DNA from 3 places in the Photobacterium kishitanii genome. Region 3 is predicted to be linked to each of the others. Evidence: predicted binding sites of a transcription regulator. Region 3 holds the regulator's gene; each other region holds the start of a gene.
The links. The regulator CRP, encoded in region 3, controls carbon source genes, mostly activating them, when cyclic AMP is high. The targets are predictions, from matches to a motif close to TGTGANNNNNNTCACA.
Positions count from the first base shown of each region.

Region 1: a site for CRP is predicted at 2,833-2,848, ahead of malT (HTH-type transcriptional regulator MalT). Genes of this name have one in related genera too.
Region 2: a site for CRP is predicted at 3,363-3,378, ahead of deoD (purine-nucleoside phosphorylase). Genes of this name have one in related genera too.

Region 1 is NZ_LN794353.1:1,530,133-1,534,663, reverse strand. Features, by position in the region: gene malQ (4-alpha-glucanotransferase) at 1-60, opposite strand, end outside; gene PPBDW_RS21800 (glycogen/starch/alpha-glucan phosphorylase) at 212-2,671, opposite strand; gene malT (HTH-type transcriptional regulator MalT) at 2,991-4,531, shown strand, end outside.
Region 2 is NZ_LN794353.1:1,109,322-1,113,852, forward strand. Features, by position in the region: gene PPBDW_RS20245 (hypothetical protein) at 1-730, opposite strand, end outside; gene PPBDW_RS20250 (lactate dehydrogenase) at 877-2,367, opposite strand; gene deoD (purine-nucleoside phosphorylase) at 2,564-3,274, opposite strand; gene PPBDW_RS20260 (DUF3283 family protein) at 3,725-3,931, shown strand; gene PPBDW_RS20265 (copper chaperone PCu(A)C) at 4,013-4,480, opposite strand.
Region 3 is NZ_LN794352.1:305,280-309,810, forward strand. Features, by position in the region: gene astD (succinylglutamate-semialdehyde dehydrogenase) at 1-249, shown strand, start outside; gene PPBDW_RS01605 (DUF1338 domain-containing protein) at 291-1,085, shown strand; gene PPBDW_RS01610 (hypothetical protein) at 1,156-1,350, opposite strand; gene crp (cAMP-activated global transcriptional regulator CRP) at 1,533-2,165, opposite strand; gene PPBDW_RS01620 (OsmC family protein) at 2,548-2,952, shown strand; gene PPBDW_RS01625 (phosphoribulokinase) at 3,010-3,879, opposite strand; gene PPBDW_RS01630 (YheU family protein) at 4,023-4,235, opposite strand; gene PPBDW_RS01635 (hydrolase) at 4,302-4,531, opposite strand, start outside.

The DNA of each region.
Region 1 (4,531 bases), on a different contig from region 3:
ATAACTATCAGCAATGCCCGCAACCGTTGCCACTTGTTTTAATATTTGGCTATCTTTCATTCTATTCTCCATAAGGGGCAATTATTACCACTACGATTCAGTGTTGATATTGTTAATAACTAATTTGATTTAATTAACGAATAACCAAAGCTTGGCTAATAAAAACACCATAACTATTGGCGCCACTAGTGACGCCAATCCGATATAAGTGTTATTTAGGCAATGCTGATAAATGCCAAATATTATTTACATAATCACGAATACTACGATCTGAACTAAACTTACCAACCAAGGCTGTATTTAAAATTGTTTTATGCACCCACAATTTCTGATCACGGTATTCGGTATCAATACGGTTATGCGCATCAACATAATCAGCAAAGTCTGCCAACACTAAATACGGATCACCACCTTCCAATAAATTATGACGAATATTGGCAAATGCAGCACAATCAGCGGCATCAAATTCATCGCTATCAAGTAAGTCAATCGATGATTTTAATAAACCATTTTGCTCATAATAAATGTAAGGGTTGTAACCTTCGGCTTTTAGGGCCTCTACCTCATCAACGGATAAGCCAAAGATAAAGATATTGTCATCTCCCACTTCTTCACGAATTTCGACGTTGGCTCCATCCATCGTTCCAATTGTTAAAGCGCCATTAAGTGCCAACTTCATGTTACCGGTTCCTGATGCTTCTTTGCCTGCCGTAGAAATTTGTTCTGATACATCAGCTGCTGGAATAATGATTTCAGCAAGGCTCACACGATAATCAGGCACAAAGACCACTTTTAACTTGTCCTTCAACCGCGGATCGTTATTTACTTTATCTGCTACTTTGTTAATGACATAAATAATATCTTTTGCTAAGGCATAACCAGGAGCCGCTTTGGCTGCAAAGATAAACACGCGAGGATACATATCAAAACTAGGGTCATTTAATAGACGATGATAGAGCGATAAAATATGTAATAAATTTAAATGCTGACGTTTATATTCATGCAGACGTTTAATTTGCACATCGAAAATAGCATTAACATCTAATTCAATATCAAGATTATCAGCCACCCAGTCAGCAAAACGTTGCTTATTTGTTTTTTTAACTTCAAGGTAGCGTTGCTGAAATTTATCGTCACTCGCAAATTGAGCAATAGCTTCCAGTTGATCTAAATTAGCAGGCCACTCATTGCCTATTTTTTCACTAATAAGATCTGATAATTGAGGATTGCAGTACTTAAGCCAGCGTCGCGGTGTAATACCATTGGTAACATTCTGTAGACGTTGAGGAAATAGTGCATCAAACTCAGGAAATAAATCACGCTTAACTAATTCAGAATGTAATGCCGCAACACCATTAACGGCATAGCTACTTGCAACACAAAGATTAGCCATACGGATCATGCGCTGCTGGCCTTCTGCAATAATAGAAAGCTTACGCTTGATATCATCATTTCCCGGCCATTTAGCTTCAACTTCAGCCATTAGACGATGATTAATTTCGAAAATAATCTCTAAATGACGAGGTAATAACTCCCGAATCAGCGCCTCACTCCAACTCTCTAACGCTTCTGGCAATAAAGTATGATTAGTATAAGCAAAGATTTTAGACACAATTGCCCATGCATCATCCCAACATAGTTTGAAATCATCTAGCAGCACCCGCATTAATTCTGGAATTGCGATAGTTGGATGGGTATCATTAAGCTGAATAGTTTCAAACTCGGCTAATGCATTAATTTCATGGCCTTTTTTAAGATGACGACCAACAATATCTGCAATTGAACATGCACAATGAAAATACTGTTGCGTTAAACGTAAGACCTTTCCTTGGTGGTGATTATCATTTGGATAAAGTACTTTGGTTACATTGCCCGCAGCAATTTGAGCTTGCTGTGCACCGATATAATCACCATCATTAAATTTGGCTAAATTAAAAGGCTCTGGCGCACGACACTCCCATAACCGCAGTGGAAATACAGACTGATTGTTATAACCAATAATTGGCAAATCCCATGCAATACCTTGTAACGTTACTGCAGGGTTCCAACGATCATACTGCTGTCCATTTTCATCAGTATAAGAACTAACATCGCCATACAGACCAACAACTTGATTTAGTTCAGGACGCTGTACTTCCCAAGGATACCCCTCTTCCTCACACCATTTATCAGGGAATTCAATTTGATGCCCATTAAGAAATGACTGTTTAAATAAACCATATTGGTAATGTAAGCCATAACCCACTGATGGAAATTCTTGTGCTGCTAACGAGTCCATAAAACATGCAGCCAAACGACCTAAGCCACCATTGCCTAATGCAGGATCACGTTCTTGTTCCAATAAATCAGTCAGATTCAAACCTAGCTCGGCAACAGATTCACTGATTTGGTCATACAGCCCAAGGCTAATTAAGTTATTACCGGTTAAACGACCAATTAAAAACTCTAATGAAAAATAATTAACACTGCGTGCATTCGCATCAATAACTCGTTTTTCAGTTGCTAGTAAATTACCAGTACTAATTTCTGCCAGTGCTTTACCAACCGCTAAATACCAACTTTTATCAGTTGCCGTTTTAGTATCTTGGGCATAAGTAGTCACTAAATGTTTTATTACTAATGCTTTAAATGAGGCTTTATCAAATGCTTGTTCTTTAATGTGTTTTTTCATTGTTATGTCTCACCGTAGTATTATTTAATTACTACCTATGCTGCACTGATTAAAAAAATGAAGCATCATCCTAACGAAATGATTAAGGGGAGGAGAATTAAGGCGTAGGAAACGATAGAAGTGATTAATGAATAAAATTTACTCGCTCAATATATTGCTTATGTGAGTTAGCTCAAGATTATAAAGATGATAGTTACAATAATTCTAAGATGTATTGTCTATAACGAACTGCGCGTTAAAGTATCCACTCATAAAAGCGCATCGGCAAAATATCCTGATGTGTCTAGCCTTAAAATTACAGATCTTAAAGAGCTTAATTATGTGGATACCTTCTAAACTTACTCGTCCTGCTCGACTACATAATGCTATCTTACGACCTCGGATCCTTGAAGCACTCACTCAAGCATCTTACTATCGATTAGTTCTATTTCGCTCACCTGCAGGTTATGGAAAAACCACCATGGCGGCACAGTGGTTAAAAGATATCCCACATACAGGCTGGTTTAATATTGACGATAATGACAATGAGACTTTCCGTTTTGTTAACTATTTCCTTCAAGCGGTTAATAAAGCAACTGATAGCTCTTGTTTAAAAACCCAAGCAATGGCAGAGCGCCGACAATTTGCATGTATTACCACACTCATGAATGCGCTTTTTGCTGAGTTGTCTAATTATCAAGAAACCTGCTACATCGTATTAGATGACTACCACGTTATTGACAATGATGATATTCATGAAGGTATGCGTTTCTTTTTAAAGCATATGCCAGATAACATCACCCTTGTGGTAACTAGTCGTATAATGCCCCCTCTAGGTACGGCTAACCTACGCATTCGAGATTTATTATTAGAAATTGATAATACTGGGTTAGCTTTTGATGACGAAGAAACTCAACGGTTCTTCCATCAACGTATTTCTGAGAATATTGAAAGCGAGTTACTGAGTACATTACGTAAACAAGTCGAAGGTTGGCCATCAGCACTACAATTAATAGCTCTACACGCAAAACAAAAACCACATTCATTAGCAAATTCAACCCAATCAATTGCTGCTTTTAATCGGAGTCATTTATGGGATTACTTAGCAGAAGAAGTGTTTGATCAACTCAGCGATGATACGAAAGATTTCTTACTACATTGCTCAATATTGGATATGTTTAATGCTGAATTAATCACAGAGCTTACCGCACGTTCTGATGCCTTATCTATGCTAGAGTCACTCGATCGTTTTGGTTTATTCTTAACACAATTAGAAGGTGAAGATAACTGGTATCGCTTCCATCACTTATTTGCTGAGTTTTTACGTCATCAGCGTTATACAACGATCCCCCAGCAACGTAATGAGTTACATTGTAATGCTGCTAAAGCGTGGTTAAAGCAAGGTAATTTTCAACAAGCTTTAGTTCATACACTAAAAAGTGAAAATCAAGATCTTATCACTGATATTTTATGTGACCATGGGTGGAATATGTTCCATCAAGGCGAATTAAAATTACTAGAGTATGCTATTGAGCAACTCGACCAAGATGCTTTATTTTGTTCACCAAGATTATGCTTATTAAGAGCGTGGTTAGCGCAGAGTCAACATCGTTATAATAATGTCGGTGAGCTATTAGCTCAAAGTGAAGCTGAGTTAGCATTACGAAAATTAACCATCGATGATGCTATTCAAGGTGAGTTTAATGCTCTACGTGCACAAGTCGCGATAAATCAAAGTAAACCACAAGAAGCATTAGCTCTCGCGGAATTATCGTTAGGACAACTACCCGCAACGACCTATCGCAGCCGCATAGTTGCAACCTCTGTTATTGGAGAAGTGCATCACTGTTTGGGTAATCTAAATCAAGCATTATCCATGAT
Region 2 (4,531 bases), on a different contig from region 3:
TGATCGATTGGCTGTTATAGGGGATCATGTCAATCGTACATAATGGTAGTGAGGTGTTGTTAGGGTAAGTCGGAGCCAAACTGAGCGTCGTTTTTGTTTGTATATAATAAAGGTTAATAGTGTCACTGATTGCAATTAGAGTGCTAAATAACGGTAAACGTGGTGATAGCTTATATAAAGTATATTCGATTGTGTAAAAGCTGTTGCTGTAACTGCGAGAGCCGCCTTTATTAAGATAGTTCTGATAAGCACTATTTTGATATACATGTGGTAATTGTAATAATAATGGCACTAAGAGATAGCTAAACCCAACCGCACTAACACTGTAAGTGATTAATGTGGATTTAGGAAAGGGAGCTAAAGCGAGGATCAAAGTGATACCGCTGGTTATTAGTATCTCAATAACATGATGTTGACTAAAATTGATGATGTCGTGGTTAGAAGCATTAATGATATTAACAATAATGTTAGTCGTTAATGTAGAGTGATAACTGAGTTGTACAAAAAAAGTAATAACAATCAATAATACGATGCTATAACGGATTAAGTAAATTGAAGCACACAAGCGTAATAAAGCATAAAGCAGTGTGGCTTGTAGCAAACTGTGGGTAATACCTCGAATAAGCTCAACGTGTATTGTGGCTTGATTTGATACGATCCCTACAAACATACAGCTTAAAATAAGAGCGATATGACCAGTATATTGATTGACTGTCATTCTACGCTTCATGGCGTACTCTCGACGTTAATAAGCTTTGTTTGCCCACTAATATGAACCTCATCGTCTATATTATTGCTGGTATCTTTTAACTATAGGCGAAGAAATTGTGTTGCTTTTAAAAAGCGTTTATTAATCCTAAAAGCACGACATAATAGCTATTGTAATAATTGTTCTAGTGTCATAGGAGAGGATATTAAGCCTAATTCTTGTGCTGGTGTGAACCCTGCTTTATTTTGGTGACAAAGGTTGTGCCAAGCGCGATAGATATCCAACAACGGTAATAAACTTGCAGGACGAAGTTTACGACGAGGCTCATTAACCATATGGCTAAATTGGTCATAAAAACGCTGTTGATAGCTAATTACCGCTCGGTGCGTGGCAACTGTTAACCAATGTTGCTGATTTTTTTTACTGCCACCAAGATGACAAATTCCTTTATTGCCTGTTTTATTACGACTAAATGCCCACCGATCTCGCCACCATCCCATCAGTACGATATCTATTTTTTCAACATGTTGTCCGTGTTGCCATTGATCGTCTTCAACAACATAAAGCGGGTCGATGGTGTGGTTATTAATACGATCAATAAAAACAGATAGGCAAGCTGAACGTAGTAATGTTTCCTGAGGCATAAATACCGTTAAGGTAGGAATACTCTGACTAAGTAATTCACGTAAATATAAAAAATGACTATATACCGTGTATTGAGGACGAATAAGGCAACCTTTAGTCGGGTAGTTAATCGTCACTTCACCACTAAGCGGATTTTCCATATTTTTTCGCGCTAAAATTTGACGATAAGTTGCATCAATATGAGCTAATAGCCCTTGTGATGTTGTCGATGTATTATGAGGATGATGGTAACTATGAGGCGCGATAAAACGTGTACCTATACGGTATGCGTCGTGATGAGCAACATATGTAGCTGCTGGTTGAGTTTGATAATTTACATGTTGACTAACAACATAACCTGAATCTGTCTCAGCAGTTGCTATCCATAATACGCCATTATTACTGTGAGGTTGCAATGGAGCAAGATCAGTAGCTAGATGACATGCTTGTGGTTGTTTGCCTAGTCGTGCATCAAAAATCGTCAGTTGGTGACGACAACGAGCTGCAATATTATTAAGCTGATCATAAAAGGTTTTAGGATTCATAGTAAGACGGCGGCAAATTTCTCGTACCGTATATCCAGTAAATAAATACGCTAATATTTTTTGCTGTAATTGATGTTTGTTATTACTGTTTGACCATGGATCAACAAAAGTATGCTGACAGGCTTTGCAACGATAGCGTTGGCGTTCTCCACTAAAACCAAAGGCATGATAAAACTGACGATAGGTGAGAACGGGTAGTCCGTTATGTGGACAAGCATTATTTGAACAGGCAGCGAGGCCACTATTTTGTTCTAGTGTAAAGCGCTGTTTTTCTGCAACAACGTCATGATTACTGAGTACTGGCGGAAAAGCACCGCATTCGCGGCAAATAAGTACTGGACGTTGTAAATTATTATTTTGGAGTACATATAATTGTGGATCGGTACGACTAAAATTAGCACAAGCGACCGTTTTACAATAATTGAATTGAATATTATCACTGGCGGGTGGCAACTGATCCAACGTTGTTTGTGTTGAAGATAAAGTCATGGAGCGTCGCCTTTTGCATGTTAGGTGGAGGTGATTATACCCAACGGCAATGATGATGCTGAGATATTATTAACATTATTACTTTTATGGATAATTTAAATGTTAGCAGGTATAAAAAAGTGAAAAACGTATCAGGAAGGCACGTCTTTCACTTTATGCTATAAAACTCTCGCCACAGTATTACTGCTGTAAGAAATTATAGATTGATTGCAGTTTCTAGTGCTACGTTCATCATTTCGTTGAATGAGTGTTGACGTGCTTCTGCACTTAATTTCTCGCCGCGCTTAATGTGATCAGAAACAGTTAGAATAGTTAATGCTTTAGCACCAAGTTCAGCTGCAACACCATAGATACCAGCTGCTTCCATGTCTACACCTAGGATGCCTAGTTTTTCCATTTTATCGAACAGACCAACTTCTGGGCTGTAAAATAGATCAGCAGAGAATACATTACCGACACGCACTGCAACATTTTGTGCACGTGCTTGGTTTACTGCTGTTTCAAGTAAGTGATAGTCAGCAATAGCAGCGAAATCATGGTTAGCAAAACGAATGCGGTTAACTTTTGAGTCAGTTGAAGCACCCATAGCAATGATTACGTCCATTAACTTAACGTCATCATGAACAGCACCACAGCTACCAATGCGAATGATGTTTTTAACCCCAAAATCTCTGATTAGCTCATGTACATAAATAGAGCAAGATGGGATACCCATACCATGACCCATTACTGATACTGGTTTACCTTTGTAAGTACCAGTGAAACCGTACATGCTGCGAACATCACATACGCGTTTTACATTTTCTAGGTAAGTTTCTGCAATAAATTGTGCGCGCAGTGGATCACCAGGCATTAAAATTGTTTCTGCAAAATCGCCAATTTCAGCATTGATATGTGGAGTAGCCATGAAGTGCTCCTTGGTTTATGAGTTATTCAGAAGCAAAGTTTATGCTTCAATTTATGGTAGTAGTTTATGGAATTAAATATTTACACCTTGAGATCTGGATCACAAAAATAAGGCTATTTCACTAGATTAATGATGTTGATTACCATATCTGTTGAAAATGTGAAGGGTATCGTTTTCTTTTTCGTGGCTAGTTAAGTGAGTTATTCAGCTGGAAGTGATAATTTAAATATTTAATTTATTGATTAATATGTATTTTATTTTCAATCGATAGTTTTATTTATCTGTTCTTAAAAAATCAATAACCACTAAAATGTAATGGATTACATTAAGGGTAATGATTATTGATGGTTGTTTATGATAAAAACAGTCATTCAAATAATGAGTGTTGAAAGAGGTTCTTCTTGAACATGAACTTGGGTAGAATTAACCAAAAAGGCCGCTGAGAATAATATGTATAATTTAACCCAATTATCAGACAGTGAGAGAATGCGTATCGAGTTAGATAAGCAAGCTTCGTACACCGTTTGGAAAGTGAAAAATGGCAAAGTGGGTTATGAGGCTTTTGCTGAATTAACCAATAATATTGAAGATGATGATGAGCGTGATTTTTGTCAGCAAGCCATTATGAAATATAAAACGCTAATGGGTGTTAACTAATACCGAATATAGCCATATAAAGCCCAGCATACAGATCTTATGTATGCTGGAGAAAAACTAGATACGTAAATCATCTGAATGTTAATGATGATGCGTTTTAGCCTGTTCATTACCAGTGTATGTCGCTGGTTTAACAGCAACATCCACTGTTATTTCACCAGCGTATTTAAAGATCAATGTCAGTGGAAAGTGTGAATCAATTGTTAGCACTTCGGTGAGATTAAATAGCATTACGTGAAAGCCACCAGGCTCTAATTGTTGCTGATGTTCAGCGGTAACTGTAATGGTATCAACCTGTCGCATTTGCATTAATCCATTGCCATTATTTAAAGTATGTAACTCGACAATTTCAGCGATAGGTGAGCGTGCTGCTATAAGGGTATCGTCAATCTTGCTGTGATTGATAATTGATAAAAAAGCGGCAGCAACCTTAGATGTGGGTGGAACAGCTTTTGACCATGGGTGATCTATTTCGATAGCAGTTGCAGCTACTGCGGTAGGGGTGGTGACAATAATAGTCATTAATAAGGCAGTAAGTATTTTCAACATAATGGCTTTCCTTTGCCTGTAATATGAAATTGAATGTACTTTAATAGTGTA
Region 3 (4,531 bases):
GGGTTAATATCAACCGATGTCCAACAATGGCGTTATTTTATTGACCATATTCGAGCTGGGATCGTTAATCGTAATCGGCCTTTAACTGGCGCCAGTGGTGATGCACCTTTTGGTGGGCCAGGTGCTTCAGGTAACCTGCGTCCAAGTGCTTATTATGCAGCAGATTACTGTGCTTACCCAATGGCATCTGTTGAAGGGGAACAATTACAATTACCGTCGCAATTAGCGCCAGGTGTGAGCTTGAACTAAGATCTATAAAGTGATTATGCTTTAAATTAAGCGGGTAGGTTATGGAATCGATTACGCAACTTTTTGATAGCTTGTGGCACGATTATAGTCAGCGATTATGCCCATCAGCGGTGCAAATACAGCGATTATTAACCGAAGATGTCGCATTATTAAATGATCATATCGCGTTACGTAGCTTTGGGTTACCTAAGTGTGGTTTAGCGGTTGTTGCTGCTCCGTTTATTGCGTTGGGTTATCAACCGCAAGCTAAATATCATTTCAGTGCTAAAAAGCTGTATGCCGAATATTTTGCTCACCAAAACCCTTTACTCCCCAAAGTCTTTATTAGTGAATTACAGTTAGGCGGCTGTTCGGCCGAATTGCAACTTGCAGTGCGCGGTTTATTAGATCAGGTCGATGATGATTATTTTCGCCAGCCTGATTTTGTTTATGGCGGTCGTCCATGGCAACTTGATTTTGCAACCTATCAATTTTTAGCGGCTGAAAGTGAGTATGCAGCTTGGGTTGCGGCGCACGGTTTTGGTGCTAATCATTTTACGGTAAGTATTAATCAGCTCGAGCAATTTACTTGTTTAGAAGAGGTAAACCATTTATTGCGTCATAACCAGTTTGTGATTAATCAGACAGGCGGAGACATAAAAGGTGATGCGACGGTAATGTTAGAGCAATCGGCAACGATGGCTGATGAGGTTGGGGTTAGTTTTCGAGATGGGGTTTATAAGATCCCTGGTGGATTTTACGAGTTTGCTAAACGCTATCCACAACCGAATGGTGAATTGTATAGCGGCTTTGTTACTGCCTCGGCGGATAAAATATTTGAAAGTACCAATAGTTAACTGAGTACTTGATAGTGAAAATGGCAGTAATAACAACAGCACTTAGTTACATCAGTGCTGTTATTGCTAGCTAGTTATCTAGTGGTGAACCCCAAACGCCTGATTCATCCGCTGGGCAGCGACGTAATCCTGTTTGTTGTTCAAGGTAGCAACGGCTATCGCTAAACCCTGTCATTTCAATGGTTGTGGGCTGGTTAGTTAACACCCCTGGTACGGTGGTGAAACTGTTAGTAGAAAAGCGTTCAATATCCATATTGACCATCATTGATTAAGAAATCCATTTGTAATCGAAATGTAGCATGAATGAATGTGATTACAAATTAAAATTTAACCGTAATACTAACTCCGTCAATGTTTGTTTTATGGTGCTATTTAGAGATAGTCGAGATCAAAAAAAACCGCAGGTATAAGCTGCGGTTTCATCGGCGATTAAGGTACGACTAATAATTAGCGTGTACCGTAAACCACGATTGTTTTGCCGTGAGCAGAAATAAGATTTTGCTCTTCAAGCATTTTTAAAATACGACCCACTGTTTCGCGAGAACAACCTACGATCTGGCCAATTTCTTGACGAGTGATCTTAATTTGCATGCCATCTGGGTGTGTCATTGCATCGGGTTGTTTTGCAAGATTAAGTAACGTCTGTGCAATACGACCTGTTACATCAAGGAATGCAAGATCACCTACTTTTTGACTTGTCACTTGTAAACGACATGCCATTTGAGCAGATAGACGCATTAGAATATCTGGATTAACTTGAATTAACTGACGGAATTTCTTAAATGAAATTTCTGCAACTTCACAAGGGCTTTTGGCACGAACCCAAGCTGTACGCTCTTGGTCTTCTTCGAACAAGCCGAGTTCACCAATAAAGTCACCCTGATTTAGGTAAGAAAGGATCATTTCCTTACCTTCTTCATCCTTGATTAATACAGCAACAGAACCCTTCACGATGTAATACAAAGTTTCTGCTTTTTCACCAGCGTGAATTAACGTGCTCTTTGATGGATATTTGTGAATGTGACAATGGGAAAGAAACCACTCTAAAGTTGGATCTGTCTGCGGTTTACCTGGAACCATATTACTAACTTCCTCTGCATATGTTGCCCAACAATATGTTCTGTGAAGATAACTCAACAAAACTGTTTGCTGGCGGGGTTATTCACTCAGCTGCTGGGCTGCAAGCTAACTTGAACTTGTTAAGATTGTATCCTTTTTTTAGGGTTTTTTCTTGATATTGATCTAGCTGACTCGCTCATTTATGAGAGATAAGTGTGCACATGATCACATCGTTGTGAGTTAGTCACCAAAAGCATAGTTTTAATGTGGGTTTGTTAGTTAATTTGGGTGGTTTAAATATGCAACGTAATTAGCATTAGCCGGAATAAATAGCGTTTACATTGATGAGATTATCAACAAAAATAGAGTTAATATCTGAATAATATAGCCAAAGGAGATAGAGATGCAGTCACGAGTAAAGTGGGTTGAAAATATGACTTTTGTTGGTCAGTCATCATCAGGCCATAGTGTTGTTTTAGATGGTAATGGTGGTGATAAAGCACCAAGTCCGATGGAATTAGTGTTAATGGCCGCTGGTGGTTGTAGCTCGGTTGATGTTGTGAGTGGATTACAAGATTTACAACAGCAGATCACTGGCTGTGAAGTGAATATCTCTGCTGAGCGTCGTGAGCAAGCGCCACGTATTTTTACTCATGCAAATTTACACTTCGTGGTTAGTGGCCATGATTTAGCGCCTCAATTAGTCAGTAAAGTGGTTGCTGACTCACTCGAAAAATATTGCTCAGTGTGTTTAATGTTAGGTAAAGGGGTCGAGCTGAGCCACAGCTATGAGATTGTTGTGGCGTAAACACTATCATTATTAACGGTTACTGATACTAGTGACCGTTAATTACGCAAGTAACGATTAGCCGATCTGGCCATTTTCAATCAGTTGTTCAAGTAAAGGCCGCATAATTAGCTCCATCGCAAAGCTCATTTTGCCACCTGGAACAACCAGAGTATTATGGCGTGACATAAATGAACCTTGAATCATTGCTAATAAATGCGGAAAGTCGACATTCTTTAAGCCACGAAAGCGGATCACCACAAAGCTTTCATCTAAACTTGGAATTCCTTTGGCACTGACAGGATTTGAGGTATCAACAGTTGGTACCCGTTGAAAGTTAATATGAGTACGAGAAAATTGCGGCGTGATGTAATTAAGATAGTCATCCATTGAGCGCACAATTGATTCCATTACTGCTTCACGAGAATGGCCCCGATCACGGGTGTCGCGAATAATTTTTTGAATCCATTCTAAGTTAACAATCGGTACCATGCCGATAAGTAGATCAACATGTTGAGCCACATTGATATCGCCATCAACCACCCCCCCATGTAGACCTTCATAAAACAACACATCCGTATTTTCAGCCAATTGTTGCCACGGGGTAAAAGTACCTGGCATTTGATTATAAGGTACGGCTTCATCAAAGGTATGCAGATAACGGCGAAACTTGCCGCTACCATCTTGAGAGTATTGTTTGAAAAAGTGAGCTAATTGTTCAAAGTCATTGGCTTCTGCACCAAAGTAGCTGATATGACGACCTTGTTCTTTCGCTTTGCGGATTTCACAATCCATTTCAGGGCGAGTAAAGCGGTGGAAGCTATCACCCTCTAGCCATGCAGCGTTGATGTCCATCATATTAAACATCTTGCGAAAGGCTTCAGATGTTGTGGTCGTTCCAGCACCTGATGAACCAGTGACTGCAATAATAGGGTGTTTTACCGACATAACTCACCTTGTTGTGATTACTACATGTTAATAACAAAAAAAGAACAATAATAAATGTTACTACAGCTTTGCGTAAATGTCGGTTTTAAGTGATAAAAGTGCTGGCGAGGGCGAATTTTTATAATGATAAATATTGTTTTTTTTTACATTTGATTACGAAGCTTAATATCGACGGACTCATGTAATTCAGAGAAAACAATAACCGCATCACCAGTTTGCAGTTGCCGGCGAACATAAGCGACCTTATCGCTAAGGCTGATTTCTACTTCGCCATAATCAGTACCTTCGCGCAAAATAAATTGTTCGATGAGATTGGTTAGGGTTTCAGGGGCGATGTCTTGCCAAGGAATAATCATTACAACTTCTTAAATGATTAATAAAACAATAGCTGTAGTATATTCTTAAATTGGATTGAAACAAACTCAGTCATTATAAGCTGATGTTGATTGGTGTTGCGTTAATTGGTATTGAAACCACTCTGGTACGGTGTGCTCTAGCCAAAACTGTGGTTTAAGCAAACTGCCACCAATAAAACCAACATGTCCCCCTGTTGCCGATAAATCATAACGAATATTAGCTGGCAATGGTTGTGCAGGAATCACATCACGACACATAAATGGATCATCTGCAGCATGAATAATTCGTAAGGGTT